2 regions of the Rathayibacter sp. CAU 1779 genome follow, and region 1 is predicted to be linked to the other one. Evidence: predicted binding sites of a transcription regulator. Region 1 holds the regulator's gene; the other holds the start of a gene.

Region 1 (8,746 bases):
AGCGCCGCGAGGAAGATGATCGTTCCCCAACCCGCGTCCTTCCAGATCTCCTGGATGGTGACGAGGAACGGGAAGAACGCCGGCGTCGTCATGGCGTTCCACTGCGGCAGCCCGAGCATGTGCATGAGATTCGGCACCACGCCCGACGCGCCGAGCACCTGGCTGAAGATCGAGACGATGATCACCCAGCCGAGGAAGTGCGGCAGGTAGACGACGCTCTGCACGAACTTGCGCACCTTGCTCGACAGGATGCTGTTGAGCAGCAAGGCGAGCGCGATCGGCACCGGGAAGAACAGCACGAGTTGCAGCGAGGTGATCACCAGCGTGTTGCGCAGCGACTGCCAGAACGTCGGATCGCCGAAGATCGTGACGAAGTTCTCCAGGCCGGCCCACGCGCTGTTGATGAAGCCGAGGTAGGGCTGATAGTCCTCGAACGCGATGATGTTGCCGGGCAGAGGCAGGTAGTGGAACAGCACGAAGTAGAGGAAGCCGGGCGCGATCAGCAGCAGCATCACCTTGTCGCGCTTGATCCGCTGCCAGAGGGTCTTCTTGCGCACCGTCCTGGTCGCCGTGGTGCCCGAGACGCGCTTCGCCGTGCGCGTCGCATGCAGTCCGCCGGCGCCGCGCGAGGCATCCCTGCCACCGCGGGTGGCGCTGCCCATGCCGGACGTTCCGACCGCCTCCGACGACGTCGAGTCGTCCGCCAGCGTCTGGCTGTAGCTGCTCATGTGGTCCCTAGGTCTGCAGCTCCGCAAGGGAAGCATCATTGATTCGCTTGACCGCTGACGAGTAGTAAGCGGTTTCTTTCGGACGACCGTAACAGCAGCCCCGTCGCGATGTCAACGCACACTGCCCCGGTGAAATTGTTCTGCAATCCTACGGAAACAGAGGCATGTTGGACCGGTGCTTGCGTCCCAACCCGCAGGTTCGGCTACAGTAAGCGATTACTACGACACATCGAGAGGACACGTCGAAGCATGGACGAAGGTGCCCGAATGCCAGCGATCTTGGCGATGAGTGGACCATCGCTCGCCGAGGTGTTCTCGCCGCGCGCTCTGGCGCGACTCGAGCGTGCGGTCGAGATCGTCGGGCCTCGTCCCATCACGGAATTCCGATCAGCGGAGGCCCGAGCCGCCTTGGCCTCGGCGCGACTCATGGTGACCGGCTGGAACGCACCCCGCGTGGACGCCGCGGTGGTCGCGGCGGCGCCGAATCTCCGTGCGATAGTGCATGCGGCCGGAACCGTGAAGACCTTCCTGTCCGAGGACGTCTTCCGGAGCGGGATCCGCGTCTCCAGCTGCGCAGCGGCGAACGCCATCCCCGTCGCCGAGTTCACGTTCGCCTCGATCGTGTTCGGCCTGAAACGAGTCGGACGGTTCTCGGCTCGCCTGCGATCCACTCATGCACCACGTGACGTCGCCGGGCTGCCTCCGATCGGGGCGAGCGGCGTCACGATCGGGTTGATCGGTGCCTCCCGGGTCGGCCGCGAGGTGATCCGTCTCCTCAGCGGGCTCGACGTGCGCGTGCTGGTCAGCGACCCTTATCTTCCGGAAGCGGATGCCGCACTTCTGGGCATCGAGCTCACTGATCTGCACGACCTGTGCCGGCGATCCGACGTGCTCAGCCTGCATGCGCCGCTGACGCCGGAGACGAGGCGGATCATCGGGGCGCACGAACTCGCTCTGCTCCGCGACGGCGCAGTGGTGATCAACACGGCGCGCGGACCGCTCATCGACACGACGGCACTCACCGCCGAGCTCGTCTCCGGTCGGCTCGACGCCTATCTCGATGTCACGGACCCCGAGCCGCTCCCCGAGGGCTCACCCCTCTACGACCTGCCCAACGTGACCCTCACCCCCCACATCGCCGGTGCGCTCGGCAACGAGGTTCTGCGGCTCGGCGACCTCGCCGTCGACGAGATCGAGCGACTCGTCTTCGGTGCACCGCTGAAGCACGAGATCCGCCACGGCGATCTCGCCCGGATCGCCTGAGACGGAAGCCCGGACCGATGACGCGACCGCGAAAGAATGCAGGTGCACACGACCTTGGGAGAGGCGCAACGATGAACTCTGAGGCACCACGCGGCAAAGCAGGCACCACGCGCATGCCCACCATCGACGATGTCGCCGCCCACGCGGGAGTCTCTACCGCGACCGTGTCGCGGGTGTTGAACGGCAACTATCCCGTCGCCAAGCACACGCGCGACAAGGTGCTCGAGGCCGTCGCCGAGTTGCGGTACACGGCGAACGCGCACGCCAGGGCCTTGGCGGCCGCGGCCACGCGCACGGTGGGCATCATCGTCAACGACGTCGTCGACCCGTTCTTCTCCTACATCGTGCGCGGAGTGGAGCAGGAGGCGACCCTCAGCGACAGGCTCTGCCTCGTCGCGGCCGCGCGCGGCGGCGGTGGCAGGAGCAGCCGCGACGAGGAACTCGAGCTGATCGACCGCATGCGCGAGCAACGCGCGGACGCGGTGATCGTGGTCGGCGGCGCCTACGACGACGAAGGTCTGCGACGCAAGATGGCGGATCGGGCACGTGCCCTCGCCGACGTCGGATCCGTTCTCGTGCTGTGCGGACGCCCTTCACTCGGGGACTCAGTGCCGACGAAGATGGTCGGCTACGACAACGAGGGCGGCGCCTTCGCGCTCACCGAGCACCTCATCGCGCAGGGGCACCGCCGCATCCTGTATCTGGGCGGGCCGCCCGGGCTCTCCACGACCAGCGCACGGCTGCAGGGATACCGTCGAGCGCTGCTCGCCCGCGGCATCGAGCCGACCGACGATCTCGTGCACGAGGGCGCTTTCGGACGCCACTTCGGATACACCCGCATGCGCGAGCTGCTGCAGACCGATCTCTCGTACACCGCGGTGTTCGCAGCGAACGACCTCGTCGCAGCCGGCGCCCTCGAAGCGCTCACGGATGCCGGCGTCCGCGTTCCCGACGACATCTCACTCGTGGGCTACGACGACATCCCGCAGTCTTTCGAGCTGCGGCCCAAGCTGACCACCGTGCACGTGCCGCTCGAGGAGATGGGACGCGAGTCCGTTCGCATCGCGCTCCACCGCGAGGACGCGTTCGACCGCCAGTCCGCCAATGAGGTCATCGTGGGCACGCACGTCGTGGTGCGCGAGTCCGTGGCGCCGCCGAAGGAGGCATGACCGGCCCGTCGCACAGTCACAGGCGCCGAACGCTGAGGCGATCAGAGACCCGAACTCTCCTTGTCGTAGCCAGACCTCGACATCCGATCTCGAGGACGAGAGAAAGAGAGAACCATGCACGACAGCGAAACAGCCGGATCCGATGCGAACACGGGAGGGCTCACGGTCTCGCGGCGCAGCCTGCTCATGCTCGCAGGCGCGGGCGCACTGGCCACCACGCTCTTCGGCACGACCACCGGAGCTCTGCGAGCGTCGGCGGACACCGCGGCTCCGACGCTCGCCGACCTGATCGCCAGGCGGGCCACCATGCTCGTCGGCTCGGGCACGGCAGGCGACGTCGCGGCACTGTCCGACACGCTCGCACGCATCTCGTCAGACGCCGACACCTCCTGGAAGGGCATGACCCTGGACGCCGGCTCGCCGGGGGTGTGGGCCGATCTGCCGCTCCTCGGCATCGCCGCAGCGACGGCGACGGGCAACATGGGCGTGACTTTCGATCGCGTGCTCAGCCTCGCCAAGGCCTGGGCGACGAAAGGCACGACACAGTTCGGCGACCAGCAGCTCGCCGCGGATCTGGTCACGTCGCTCACCTGGCTGAGCACGAACTCGTACGTAGCGGGCAAGACCGCCGCGGGCAACTGGTGGTTCTGGGAGATCGGCGTGCCGAGGGACGCCGCCGACGTCCTCGTGCTGCTGTACGACCAGGTCCCGGCATCCGTGCGCACCAGCCTTCTGGCCGCCGCACGCTATTTCGCGCCGGACCCCAACTATCGCGGCAGGGGCACGAGTCTCGCCGAGACCGGCGCCAACCGCAGCGACAAGGCGCTGAACACGGCGCTGCGCGGCATCCTGGACAACCGCACCGACGAGATCACCACCGCACGGGACGCCCTGAGCGACGTCGTGGGCGGGGCACGCAACAGCCTCTTCACCTATGTGACGTCCGGCGACGGCTTCTACCGCGACGGATCCTTCGTGCAGCACACCTACCTGCCGTACGCCGGGACGTATGGCACGGTCACCCTCTCCGGAGTCGCCTCGATCCTGGCGCTGCTCGGCGGGAGCGAGTGGGCGATCACCGACCCGAACCAGACCGTCTTCCTGGACTCGATCCAGAAGACGTTCCAGCCCTTCGTGGTGGGCGGCCGCGTGATGGACACGGTCCGCGGCCGAGCCGTTTCGCGGGAGAACGAGCCGGACTACGTCGACGGCGCGACGCTCATCGCGTGCACGCTCCTGCTCGCGACCGGCGCACCGGCGGCGTACCAGGGCCGGTTCCTCTCGCTCGCCAAAGGCTGGTTGAAACAGTGCACCGACGTGAACCTGGTCGGCGTGCCGACGCTGACCATCGCCCAGGCGCTGCTCGTCGCCGGTGTGCTGGCCGATGACTCCGTGCAGGCGGCGCCGGCACCGGTCACCACGCAGTCGTTCGGCGACCAGGATCGTCTCGTGCACCACAGGCCGTCGTGGTCGGCGGTCGCGAGCATCTCGTCCACGCGGATCGGCCGTTACGAGTGGGGCAACGACGAGAACAATCTCGGCTGGTATCAGGGCGACGGCATGCTCTTCGTCTACACGCCGCGGTCGGATCCCGCGCAGTTCAGCGCGGACTTCTGGCCGACGGTCGACCCCTATCGACTTCCGGGCACCACGGTGAACGACGAGACCCGCGGGTCAGGCGCAGGGGGAGCAGGCACCGGAATCCCGCGCGCGTTCCAAAAGTTCGCGGGAGGGCTCGCCCTCGAGAACCGGTGGGGCGTGCAGGGCATGGATCACCTCAACTTCGACAAGACCCTCGCAGGCAAGAAGTCGTGGTTCTTCCTCGACGACGGCGTTGTATGCCTGGGCGCGGCGATCGCGGGTTCCGGGGGCCACGACGTCTTCACCACCGTCGAGAACCGCTCCTATGCGGCGGGTTCTGCGCCCGTGCTGCGGGTCGACCACGCCATGAAGAGGCCGAAGGCAGGGGATGCGCCACTCGCCTTCACCCGCAGCCTCCACATCGAGGGGTACGGCGGAATCGTGCTGCTCGCCGCCGAAGGCGTCTCCGGCACACCTCAGGTGCAGGTGGTGCATCGTGAGGGCACGTGGAACGCGATCAACTCGGGAGCGGACACGGCGGGATCCACCGACGTTCGTCAGCGCGACTATGTGACGGTGACCCACCCGCACGGCACCGACCCGACGTCGGGCGGATACGCGTTCCTCCTGCTCCCGACCGCTTCCCACAGCACGACGTTCTCGTCGCAGGCGCAGAAGCGGGTGCGGGTGCTGGCGAACACGGCGGCGAGCCAGGCGGTCCTCGACACCAGAACCGGCGTCACGCTCGGCAACTTCTTCACCGCCCCCGCGAATCCGGTGCACGGGATGCAGGTGAGCGGTCCGTGCTCGGTGGCGGTGCACAGAGACGGCGATGTCGTCACGGTGGCGCTCGCGGATCCGAGCCGCACGCAGTCGACCGCGACGCTCGTGCTCCCCGACTCCGGACCCTTCCGGGTGCAGCAGGCGGATGACGGGGTCACCGTGACCGGCACCCGCCCGCTCGCACTGCGGTTCGCGCTCGACGGTCACGGACACGCGAAGCAGATCGTTCTCAGACGCTGATCGATCGCGGGCCGCATCGCGCTCACTGTGGGCGGGTCACATCGCGCGAGTGATGCGGCCCGCCCCGTCGCGACCCGCTCCTGCATCGTGGCCACCTGCACGTCGTCGTCGATCTCGTCGAGTCGGCGGCTCGCTCTCGTTCGCGCACCTTCTCCGCTCGCTGGAACGTGCAGTGCTCACTTCTCCAGAGGCCGCCACACGACGACCTGGTTGCTGCGCCGCACGCGAGTGCCAGCACGCAGCGAGACCACCTCGCCCTCGGATCCCGCCGCGAACACGCGGCGGCCAGGCCGGTTGAGCATCTCGTCGGCGAGCGCGCTCTCGAGCTCCCGCACCCGATCGCTGAGTCGGCTCACGTGGTTCTCGAGCTCCAGGATGCGGCGGATACCCTCCAGACTCACCCCTTCGGAGCCCAGCCGCGAGACCTCGCGCAGCTGAATGACGTCGCGCATCGAGTACCGGCGCGAGCGTCCCGCCGTGCGCTTCGGGCTCACCAGTCCGAGGCGGTCGTACTGACGCAGCGTCTGCGGATGCATGCCGGCCAGCTCGGCAGCCGCCGTGATCGCGAAGACGGGGGTCGTCTCATCCAATTCGACCATCGCCGTTCACCTCGCTCTCTGTTCGGTACCGCTCCTACCACACGGTCCGTGCCGTTCCGCGGCCGTCCGCATACTGCCTGCGTACGTGATCGCGCCGCCGCGGCGCGGTCGGCGCGCCGGTCAGCGCGCTGCCGCCCTCGCCTTCGAGAGCAGCTCCTCGCGCGGATTCTCTTCGGGCAGCGTCTCCTCGAAGGCGTGCAGCGCTTCCTCGCCCGCCTTCGTCAGGTGCGATGGGACGACGACCTGCACAACGGCCAGCAGGTCGCCGGTGCCGCTCTTGGTCGAAACGCCGCGTCCCTTGACGCGCAGCACGCGTCCGCTCGGCGTTCCGGGCGCAACCTTGAGCCGCACGGTGTCGCCGCTCAGCATCGGCACCTCGATGGTGGCGCCCAGCGTCGCCTCGGCGAACGTCACAGGCACCGTCACGCGCAGGTTGAGGCCGTCCCTTTCGAACACCGGATGCTTGCGCACCGACACGGTCAGGTAGAGGTCGCCGCGCTCGCCGCCATCCGGCGACGGTCGTCCCTTGCGTGGCACGCGGATGCGCTGCTTGTCCGAGACGCCGGCCGGGATCCGCACCTTCACCGTCTCGCCGTCCACAGTGAGGTGAACGGTCTCGCCGCTGACGGCGGTCTGGAAGTCGATCGTCGTGGATGCCGTGACATCCTGCCCCTGCGTCGGCCCGCCGTAGCCGCGGTAACCACCGGTCGACTGGCCGAAACGACCATTGCCGAAGAGGCCGCCGAGCAGGTCGTCGTACTGACCGTCGCCCTGCTGGAACGTGTACGACTGGCCACGGCCGCCCTGTCCGAACATGCCGCCGAAGACATCCTCGAAGCCGCCTGACCCCTGAGCGCCACCGGGGGCGGTGAAGCGGGCGCCGGATCCCATGGCCCGGATCTGGTCGTACTCCTTGCGCTCCTCCTCATCGGAGAGCACCGAATACGCCTCGCTGATCTCCTTGAACTTCGCCTCGGCCTTCGCGTCCCCGGGATTGGAATCCGGATGATACTGGCGCGCGAGCTTGCGATACGTCTTCTTCAGTTCGGATTGCGAGACGTCCTTGGAGACGCCGAGGACCTTGTAGAAGTCCTTGTCGAACCAGTCCTGACTGGCCACCCGGCACCCCCTTTCTGCTTCTGTTGCCTATGTTGACTTATCCGAGAGTCGTGTGCCCTCGCACTACTGGGGCGCGACACCAGCGCCGAAGCCATCTGGTGACCGACCGTCGAGACGACGGTCGGCGCTGGCGTCGCGGCAAGGGCCAGAAATGGCCCTTGCTCCAAGCTCCAAGCGCGCTACGCGGGAACCGCGACGACCACCTTGGCCGCGCGCACGAGCGTGGAGCCGAGCGTGTAGCCCACCTCCACCACGTCGATGATCGTGGGCTCGGTCACGTCGGGCGACGGCTGCTGGAAGATCGCCTCGTGCACGTTGTGGTCGAAGACCTCACCGGCCGCACCGAAGGGTGCGAGCCCGAGCTTCTCGGCCGCACCGCGCAGCTTGCCGGCGATCGTCGCGAACGGGCTGTCCCCGTCGAGGTCGCCGTGCTTCTCGGCACGGTCGAGGTCGTCGAGAACGGGCAGGATCGCCTTCGCCGTGTCGGCCACGGCACGCTCCCGCTCGACCTCGCGGTTCGCCTCGGTGCGCTTGCGGTAGTTCGCGTACTCCGCGGTCACCCGCTGGAGGTCGGCGAGCCGCTCGGCAGCGAGCTCGTCGGCGCTCGACTGGCCGGAGAGGAAAGCGAGGTCGGCGTCGGAAAGGGAGGTCTCGACATCCGGTCCCTCATAGCCCTCGCCGGTGTCGACCACCTGCTCGTGATCGAGGCGCTGCCCCGAGCCCGTCGAGGGGTCGGCGGCGGAGCCCTTCGACTCCGCCGCGTCGCTCTGCTCCGACCCGTCCGGCTGACGAACCTTTCCCGTTTCGGGGTCGATGCGCCGCTTGTCGCGGACCACCGGCTCCTCGTGTTCGTTCGATTCGTCGTTCTTCGCCATGACTACTTCTTCTCGTCCTCGTCGTCCACGACCTCGGCGTCAACGACGTCGTCATCAGACGACGACTCCGACTCCCCGGCGGGCTGTTCGCCCTGCGGAGCGGATGCGTCTGCCTGCGCCGACGCGTAGATCGCCTCGCCCAGCTTCTGCTGGCTCGCACTCAGCTTGTCGTATGCGGACTTCACGGCCTCGTCGTCGTCACCGGCGAGTGCGGACTTGAGCGCGTCGACGTCGCCCTGCACGTCATCCTTCACGTCGGACGGCAGCTTGTCCTCGTTGTCCTTGATGAGCTTCTCGATGGAGTAGACCATCTGCTCGGCGCTGTTGCGCACCTCGGCGGACTCACGACGCTTCTTGTCCTCTGCGGCGTGCTCCTCGGCCTCGCGGAC
Region 2 (8,746 bases), on a different contig from region 1:
GCGGCCCCGTCGAGGTAGCTGCCGGCATCCGCGCCGTCGTGGGTACTGTCGATGACGCTCAGGATCTCGTACCGCTCCGAGAAGCGCACGAGGCCGTTCGCGGTCTTGCCATCTTGCTCACCGAACTGGCCCTCGCAGTAGACGATGGCGGTTGCACCGATCGGAAGCGTCGGCTCGAGCACCGCAGGAGCATGATGTGCGGCTGCGTCGGCCGACGACGAAGTGAAAGGGGAGATGTGCGACATGTCGCTCCTCTGAGTGGCCCAGAGGAAACGTTCGCACTGCGGCAGACTGCGCGCGGAGTTCGGAGAGATCTTCCCTGACGTCGACACGATGCCGACACCTGACCGTAACAGCACAGGCTGAACGTCGCCGACGGGCCGCCATCGGATTCCTACCGGGCGCCACGAACCCTGAGCGCCACGAATTCCGAGCGGCGGCACAGTGCCCGGGGCGGCACAGCCAAAGGCGCCCCGGTGCGTGGGGGACCGCACCGGGGCGCTTGGGGAGGCTGAGGTATCAGGCTGTGACGTGCACCCGCTCACCGGAGGTCACGAGCAGCTCGCCGCCCGCGGCATCCACGTGCACGGTTCCGCCGTCATCGACCGAGCCGTTCACCAGCAGGTCGGCGACGCGGTCGTCCACCTCGCGCTGGATGACCCTGCGCAGCGGGCGGGCGCCGAACTCCGGCTCGTAGCCGTGGTCAGCGATCCACTCGATGGCGGCATCCGTCACGCTCAGCGTGATCTCGCGCTGCGCCAGACGCGCCTCGGTCGCCGTCAGCAGCAGGCGCACGATGTCGCGCAGCTGATCGCGGTCGAGCTTGCGGAACAGCACGATCTCGTCGATGCGGTTGATGAACTCCGGCCGCATGTTCTCACGCAGCTTGCCCATCACCCGGTCGCGAAGAGCCTTCTCGTCGCCGAACCCGTCGGCGCCGGGAGCCACGAAGCCGAGTGCGCCCGATTTGGAGGCGAGGAACTCGCTGCCGATGTTCGAGGTCATGATCACGACCGTGTTGCGGAAGTCCACGGTGCGGCCCTGACCGTCGGTGAGGCGTCCGTCATCCAGCACCTGCAGCAGCAGGTTGAAGATGTCGGGGTGCGCCTTCTCGATCTCGTCGAACAGCAGCACAGAGTACGGGTTGCGACGCACACGCTCGGTCAGCTGACCGGCCTCGTCGTAGCCGACGTATCCGGGAGGGGCGCCGATCAGGCGCGCGGCCGTGTGGCGCTCGCCGAACTCGCTCATGTCGAAGCGGATCATCGACTTCTCCGAGCCGAACAGCGACGACGCGAGGGCCTTCGCCAGCTCCGTCTTGCCGACGCCGGTCGGGCCGAGGAACAGGAAGCTGCCGACCGGGCGGCTCGCATCGCCCATGCCGGTGCGGTTGCGTCGCACCGACTTCGCGACGGCCGTCACGGCGTCGTCCTGTCCGATCACGCGCTCGTGCAGCTCACCCTCCAGCTTCGCCAGCCGCTCGCGGTCGGCTTCGCCGATGCGCGCGACCGGGATGCCGGTGGCACGTGATATGACGGCAGCGATCTCCGGCTCGTCGATGACGGCATCGTGCGCGGAGCGAGCACCGGAAGCGGATGCCTGGGCCAGCTTGCCCTGCACCACCTCGATCTCGTCGCGCAGCTTCGACGCCTCCTCGTAGCGCTCCGCCGACACTGCGGCGTTCTTCTCCGCCTCGAGGTCGGCCAGCTGCTGCATCAGAGCGGATGCGTCGACCAGCTTGCCGAGGCGAAGCCGCAGCCGCGCGCCCGCCTGGTCGATCAGGTCGATGGCCTTGTCGGGCAGGAACCGGTCGGACACATACCGTGCCGACAGCTCGACGGCCGAGCGGATGGCGTCATCCGTGTACGTCACGCCGTGGTGCTCCTCGTATGCCGGCTTCAGCCCGGCGAGGATGGCGACCGAGTCCTCGATGGAGGGCTCGGCGACGGTCACCGGCTGGAAGCGGCGCTCCAGCGCCGGATCCTTCTCGATGATGCGGTACTCCTTGAGTGTCGTCGCGCCCACCAGGTGCAGGTCGCCCTTGGCAAGGCGAGGCTTGAGGATGTTGCCCGCATCCATTCCGCCGTCACCGGCACCGCCGGCGCCCATCACCGTGTGCACCTCGTCGATGAAGACGATGAGCTCGCCCTTGCGGTCCGCGATCTCGTCCATCGTCTTGGTGAGGCGCTCCTCGAAGTCGCCGCGGTAGCGGGTTCCTGCGAGCATGCCTGGCAGGTCGAGCGAGACGATGCGCTTGTCTCGCAGCTGCTCGGGCACCCCGCCGTCGACGATGGCCTGGGCCAGTCCCTCGACGATCGCGGTCTTGCCCACGCCTGCCTCGCCGACCAGGACCGGGTTGTTCTTGGTGCGGCGGGAGAGGATCTCCACCGTCTGCTCGATCTCGTCCACGCGGCCGATCACCGGGTCCAGCCTGCCGTCTCGGGCGAGCTGGGTGAGGTCGGTGCCGAACTTGTCGAGCATGGGAGTCTCGGATGCCTGCTCGTCGTCGCCGACGGCATCCGGTGCTCCTGCGCCCACCGTCGCGGCGTCGCGCATCGCACCCGCGAGCGCTTCGGGCGTGACCCCCGCGGATGCCAGCACCTGGCCGGCGGGGGAGTCCTGCGCGATCACGAGCGCGTAGAAGAGGTGCTCGGGGTCGATGTAGGTGGATCCGGATGCGCGCGCCACCTGGTACGCGTGGAACAGCGTGCGCTGCGCGGATTGCGTGAGCGCAGGGGCATCCGTCGTCGCCTCGCCGGTCTGCGGAAGGCGCTGCTCCGCCGCGCGTGCGATGCGTGCCGGATCGACACCGATGCGCCGCATGGCTTCGGCCGCCGGATCTTCGCTGGCCATCACGAGCAGCATGTGCAACGCGTCGAGCTCGTTGTGCCCGTGCTCGAGCGCGAAGCGGCCCGCCCGCTGCAGGACCTCCTGCGTACGGCGGCTGAGGAATCGGCTGATGTCGATCGAACGTGACTCGCGCGCCCTTTCGCCTGCGAGATAGCGCGCGAGGAACTCGTCGAACGAGTTGCCGTCGCCGTTCTCGGCGGAGCCGGGGAAGAAGTTCTCAGGCACTGATTCTCCTGTATTTCCGGGTTGAATTCCGTTGACGCACCCGAACTTGAGTCGAGTGTTATCAACTTCAACGCACGAGGACGCTGGCTATTCCCACATCGCGAGGCGTCTTCGTGCAGTGACGGCGGCGCCCACGGGCACGGGCGCCCACGGGCACGGGCGCCCACGTCGGCGTCTCGGCCGACCAACCGACAGGACCGACCAACACGACGAATACGACAGACACGAAGGGGCCGACGCCTTCCGGCGCCGGCCCCACCGCGTGACGACCACGGCAGCTTCACGTCCAGGCCCAGGATCCGTGTGGTCTGCGACGCTCCGAAATTGTCGTCGCTGATCAGCGCGATGCCTGTGGAGTGATCGGGGCCATGGCTTCCCGTCGCCACCATGCCCTCGAAGTTGTCCAGCAGCGGGTTGGCCTGCGCCTCCTTCGCCGTCGCACCGAGCGTCGGGCACTGCACGAGATCGGCCACGAGCGACTTCTTCACGGCGAGCCCAGCGGATGCCGTGCCAAGGTTCGCGACGGAACTCACGTCGTGCCCATCCGTCAGTCCCTTCACGGCGTACAGGTTGACCGAATTTCCGATCGAAGCAGACCACGCGGCCTCCTCGACGACGAATCCGTCGTTGCCGTACGCGGTGATCTCCGGGATGCGCATGCCCGGCTCCGTGCGGTACTCCACCTGCTTCTTCAGCGACCACGACCCGTGCTTGCCCTGCGTGTAGACGAGCAGGCGGTGTGCCGTGGCGTCGCCGTCGGATGAGACATCACCGGAGAGCGCACCCTCCATGGCTGCGACGATGGTCTTGCCGTTCGGCGTGATCGTCAGGCCTTCGAGCGTGGCGTTCGACGTCGCCTCGCCCCCAGCCGTTGTGCCGGTCACGGCGAACCGGTCGGGAACGGTCAGCGACGTCTTCTGGACGCCGTCGCGTCCGAAGATCCGGATGGACGGCTCGCTCTCGCTGCTCACCACGAAGTCGCCGTTCGGCAGCACGGCAAGGCCCTCGTTGTCACTGTCGACGCCGTTGTACGGCGTGCCGTCCGCGCGCTTGAGCACGAGCGGATCCCGCGTCACCTTCGGGTGCGTGAGGCTCGAGACGAACCAGATACGGGCTGGATCCGTCGCGTGGTTGTCGACCGCGGCGACGTATCCTCCCGACTTCGGATCACGCGCCAGCGAGGAGAGCCCGCCGAGTTCGATGCCGTCGTAGGTGAGCTTGTCGAGCGCGTCGGAGTAGCCGGTGGCGACGGCATCCGGAGCACAGGTCTTGTGCTGGTAGCCGGCCGGCGTCCACGGCTTGGCGCCTGCGGAGATGGCCACCTCCTGCGGGTCGTGGTCGCTGACCTGGTTCGCGAACTCGGAGTTGACATGAACCACCTGGTAGTCGGGCTTGCCGACACCCGGGGTGACCAGGATGTGGTCGAGCACCTCGGAGATCCCGTCGTACACGTAGGTGTACTGCTGGTTCTTCGGCAGTGTCGTGATCAGGTCGGTGAGGATCGGCTTGCCTGTCGCTGCGCCCGTGAGCGTCTGCAGTGCGGGGCTGAACTGGTAGTCGTTGAGGTCACCGGCGACGATGACCTTCGCCTTCTTGTCCGCCTTCAACAGGGATGCCACGAAGTCATGCACCTCTGTCGCCTGCTGCCCCCGCTGCACGGCCGACGACTGCTCCGGGTACTGGTACCGGCCGTCCGCGTTCTGGTCGCCGAGCTTCGAGTCGAAGTGGTTGCCGATCACGAACACGTCCTGACCGCGGAACGAGAACTCGCCCACCAGCGGCTTGCGGCTGTCCTGCCAGGCGTCGCTGGTCGGATCGATGCGACCGGGGGAGAGGGTGAGCTGCGGTTCGCCCTTCACCTTCTGCACCGAGGTGCCGGTCGTCGAGCGGTCGACGGACGAGCCGCCGCGGTCCACGAAGGACACCCTGGTCGGATCGAACAGGAAGGCGACGCGGATGTTGCCTCCCGGCTGGCCGCCGTCCTCGTCGTTCACGGGGTCGATCTCGCGCCAGTCGTACAGCGGACCTCCGGCGGTGTGGATCGCCGCCGTCAGCTTCGCGAGCGTCTGGTCGGCCGCGACGGTTCCCGAGTCGGTTGCGCCGTCGTTGTCCTGCACCTCTTCGAGCGCCACGATGTCGGGCGACGCGAGGTTGGTCACGACGCCCTGGGCGAGCCGGCTGTATTTATCGGCCGAGTCGCTCGGTGCGAGGTTCTCGACGTTGTAGGTGGCGACGGAGAGCTGGTCGCCGGCCGTCTTCTTCGCGACGACGGGTGCGAGCCCCCCGGCTTTCACCGTGCCCAGCTGCGTGGCGGCGATCAGGTAGCCGCCGTACAGGGAGTAGTCGATCGGGCCGACCGTCGCGCCGGTGAACACGTCGCCGACGGTGACGTTCGGGTTCGATCCGTCAGCCGGGACGACCTCGAGACGACCGGACGGTGTCTGGTTCTCGCCGGTCAGGAGTGTTCCGCCGCGGTAGCTGACGTTCTGAGTCGGCTTCGTGGTGATGTACTGCTCGCCGTAGCTGTCGCTCGGCCCGACGACGCGAGCGTCATCCACCTCGACGCGCATGCCCTCGATCGACTCGTAGTAGTCGAGAGCCGACCGCTTCGGCGTGATCGGCGTTGACTCGATGTTGCCGCCGTTCAGGTTCGGCGCGTAGGTGTCGGGCACGGTCTTCGAACCGATGACGATGGGTGCGGGTAGCGGGTTTCCGTGCGAGACCGTGTAGACCGTCGGACTCTCGATCTCGGTGACCGAGAGGTTGGACGTCTGCGACACGGTGTCGCCGCTGGCCAGCGGGTAGTAGTCCTTCACCGTTCCGGAGAACAGCACAGAATCGCCCGACGTGACGCTCGGCGCGCTGCCGGTGTACACGAAGACGCCCTCGCTGGTGGTCGGGTTCGAGTCCGGCTCGGGGTCCTGCACCCAGAATCCGCGACTGGATCCGGATGCCCGCACCCCCGTCACCACGCCGGGCACGTCGGTCACCTGCTGTCCGTTCAGCGGCGACACGAAGCTCGTGCCCTGGATGTCGTGGATCCGTGTCGTTCCGGGCGTCGGGGGAGTCGTGGATCCGCCGTCCCCGTCGTCGCCGGCGTTCGTTGCGCCCGGTGTGGGTGCGCCGGCGGCGAAGTCCGTCCCGTTGTCGTCGGTGTCCTCCGCACTCGTGCGCTGCACGGATGCGGAGTTCGACGCACCGGTCGCTGGCGAGCCCTCCGCGAGAGCCGCTGCGCCGAATCCGACGAGATCGACGGATGCCGCCTGGCAGGTCGACGAGTCGGCGCAGGTCAGTGCTGTCGTGCCCTGCACGAGAGCCACGCTGCCGTCGGTGGCCGACAGGGCGATCGAGCCGGAAGCATCCGTCGTCGGGAGCGGCGTCGTGCCACCGGATCCCTTGGCCTCGCCGACGAGGTAGAACGCCCCCGGTGCGAGGCTTCCAGCCAGCGGTGTCACCTGCCACGTGCCGGTCCCGGACTTCGAGTGGTACTGCACGGACCATCCGTCGAGGTCGACGGCTGTCGTGCCGCGGTTCGTCAGCTCGACGAAGTCGTTCGTGTAGGTGGAGCCGGAGTTGCCGCCGCCCCCATACACCTCGTTGATCACGACGCCGCTCGACGGCGTCGCCTCCGCGGCCGCCGTTGCGGCCAATGAACCCGAGAGCATCCCGAGCGCGGCGACTGCGACGGCCGCCCCTCTCCAGACGCGCGTGGCGTGTAAGCGCATGCCTCATTCCCCTTCGACGCGTGTCACCCAATCAGGTGCCAGTGAACCCTGCGTGAAGACACGGCAAAAGGTCGCGAGTCCGGTTCGCTCATCCGTGCAGATGCGTGCGATCGGTACGGTGAAGACAGCATCCGACTGTGGGAGGAACCATGAGCGCAGCGACCAGACGTCCGGCGGGCGTGACCCTGATCGCCGTCCTGGCGTGGATCGAGGGCGCGCTGAACATCATCGCGGGCGTCTTCCTACTCGTCGTGAAGAACGAGCCGAGCGTGCGTGCGGCGTGGGCGGGGGAGGGATCCGTCATCACGTCGGCGATCCTCAGTATCCTGTTCGGCGTGGTGGTCGTCCTCGTCGCAGGCGGCTTGCTGCGCGGCTCGCGCGGCGCACGGATCGTGGTCACGATCGTGCAGCTGCTCGCGATCGTGGGGGATGCGTTCACCGCCTGGGCGTATCCCGGCCAGTTCGCGTGGTCGGCGATCAGCGCGCTGATCTCGCTGATCATCATCATCCTGTTGTGGACGGGGCGGGCGAACGACTTCTTCCGTTCGAACGGATAGCCGCCCTCGGTCGGTCGGACACGGCTCGCGCGTCCGCTTGACCCTGCCCCAAGGGTCAACGTTTAGCGTGAGTTTCACGGCGGACCCACCGCCGGTGAAAGGCGGCCATGAAGATCGGCGAAGTCGCGCGCAGCGCGGGCGTGAGCGTCAAGACCGTTCGGCACTACGAGTCGCTCGGGCTCGTGACCTCGAGAAGGCAGACGAACGGCTATCGGGACTACGCGGATGACGCGCCCCGGCTCGTCGCCGAAGCTCACGCACTCAGCAGGGTCGGCATCCGTCTCGAACAGACGAGACCGTTCCTCGACTGCCTGAGCGGCGGAAGCGAGCATGCCGACGACTGCATCACGACACGGCCGGCCTACCGTGCGGCGATCGACGACCTCACTGAGCGCATCGACGAGCTGAGCAGGAGGCGCGCCGCGCTGGAAGAACTGCTGGCCTCCGCAGAAGCACGCGAGGACGTCGGCTGCGAGTTCGCCGGCGCCCGCGTCGCGAACGGCTTCGACACCTGGAACGGCTCGGACAACATGCCGAGCGCAAGCATCACGAACAAGGGAGCACGGAACTCATGATCATGGCCGACCAGACAACGTTCGAAGGCATCGTCGAGGGGGCCTCATCGCCGGTCCTCGTCTATTTCTGGGCCACCTGGTGCGGACCCTGCCGCGTGCTCGGGCCCCTGCTCGAGCAGATCGAGGCCGACAACGACGGGGCGTTCACGATCGTGAAGGTCAACGCCGACGACAGCCCGGCCCTTGCCGCCCGGTTCGGCATCCTGGCCGTCCCCACCATGAAACTTCTGGTCGACGGCGAGGTGGCGAGGACCATCGTGGGCGCCAAGCCGCGCGCCGCGCTCGTCGCGGAGCTGGCGCTCGAGCCCCGGGTGGCTGTGCTCCGATAGGGCCCGATCTTCCTCTGGCAGTGGGCGGCGGCAGCGTGGTGGCTTACGGTCGAGGCCGCTCATCGTCCGCCGGCGCAGAGCACGAGGCCCCGCCGCATGGCGGGGCCTCGTGCGTGCGACGATCGATCGGTTCTCGCGAGTGACGCTTCGCGTCCGACCCGCTCACCGGTTCACGGACACTATTTCACGGCCGGGTTCGCGTGGTGAATGAGGTCGAGCATCTGGGCCGGGAACCAGTCGCCGGCGGCCGGGTCGACCTGCCCCCAGAGCGGGTCGAAGGATGCCTGCCCCGCCGGATCCGTCGGCCAGCCCGGCTGCGTGTACGCGCTGTAATCCCACCCGCGCCCTGCACCTGCCGCATTGCACTGGCCATCGGACTCGCCAGGGGTCTTCACCCAGAGGTAGGCATCGAGCAGCGCAACGCCCGTGGTGGTCGTTGGCTTCAGGCCGAGCCCTGCGCCTGGTGGGTTGCACCAGTTGCCGCT

What was found. Region 1 encodes HspR, which represses chaperone genes until heat shock. Its sites were predicted from a motif close to AAGTTGAGTCNNNNNGACTCAACTT; they were not measured.
Region 2: the regulator HspR is predicted to act here: its motif matches at 3,119-3,143, upstream of ACX9R5_RS17775 (ATP-dependent Clp protease ATP-binding subunit).

Annotation. Positions count from the first base shown of each region.
Region 1 covers NZ_JBTOLK010000001.1:835,933-844,678, reverse strand. The annotation lists gene ACX9R5_RS03830 (ABC transporter permease) at 1-728, opposite strand, end outside; gene ACX9R5_RS03825 (hydroxyacid dehydrogenase) at 996-1,991, shown strand; gene ACX9R5_RS03820 (LacI family DNA-binding transcriptional regulator) at 2,063-3,160, shown strand; gene ACX9R5_RS03815 (polysaccharide lyase 8 family protein) at 3,275-5,764, shown strand; gene ACX9R5_RS03810 (heat shock protein transcriptional repressor HspR) at 5,941-6,363, opposite strand; gene ACX9R5_RS03805 (DnaJ C-terminal domain-containing protein) at 6,484-7,482, opposite strand; gene ACX9R5_RS03800 (nucleotide exchange factor GrpE) at 7,662-8,357, opposite strand; gene dnaK (molecular chaperone DnaK) at 8,360-8,746, opposite strand, start outside.
Region 2 covers NZ_JBTOLK010000005.1:18,175-26,920, reverse strand. The annotation lists gene ACX9R5_RS17780 (DUF1611 domain-containing protein) at 1-245, opposite strand, end outside; gene ACX9R5_RS17775 (ATP-dependent Clp protease ATP-binding subunit) at 520-3,075, opposite strand; partial or broken gene ACX9R5_RS17770 (esterase-like activity of phytase family protein) at 3,408-6,740, opposite strand; gene ACX9R5_RS17765 (DUF7144 family membrane protein) at 6,950-7,357, shown strand; gene ACX9R5_RS17760 (MerR family DNA-binding transcriptional regulator) at 7,465-7,932, shown strand; gene ACX9R5_RS17755 (thioredoxin family protein) at 7,929-8,261, shown strand; gene ACX9R5_RS17750 (glycoside hydrolase family 6 protein) at 8,441-8,746, opposite strand, start outside.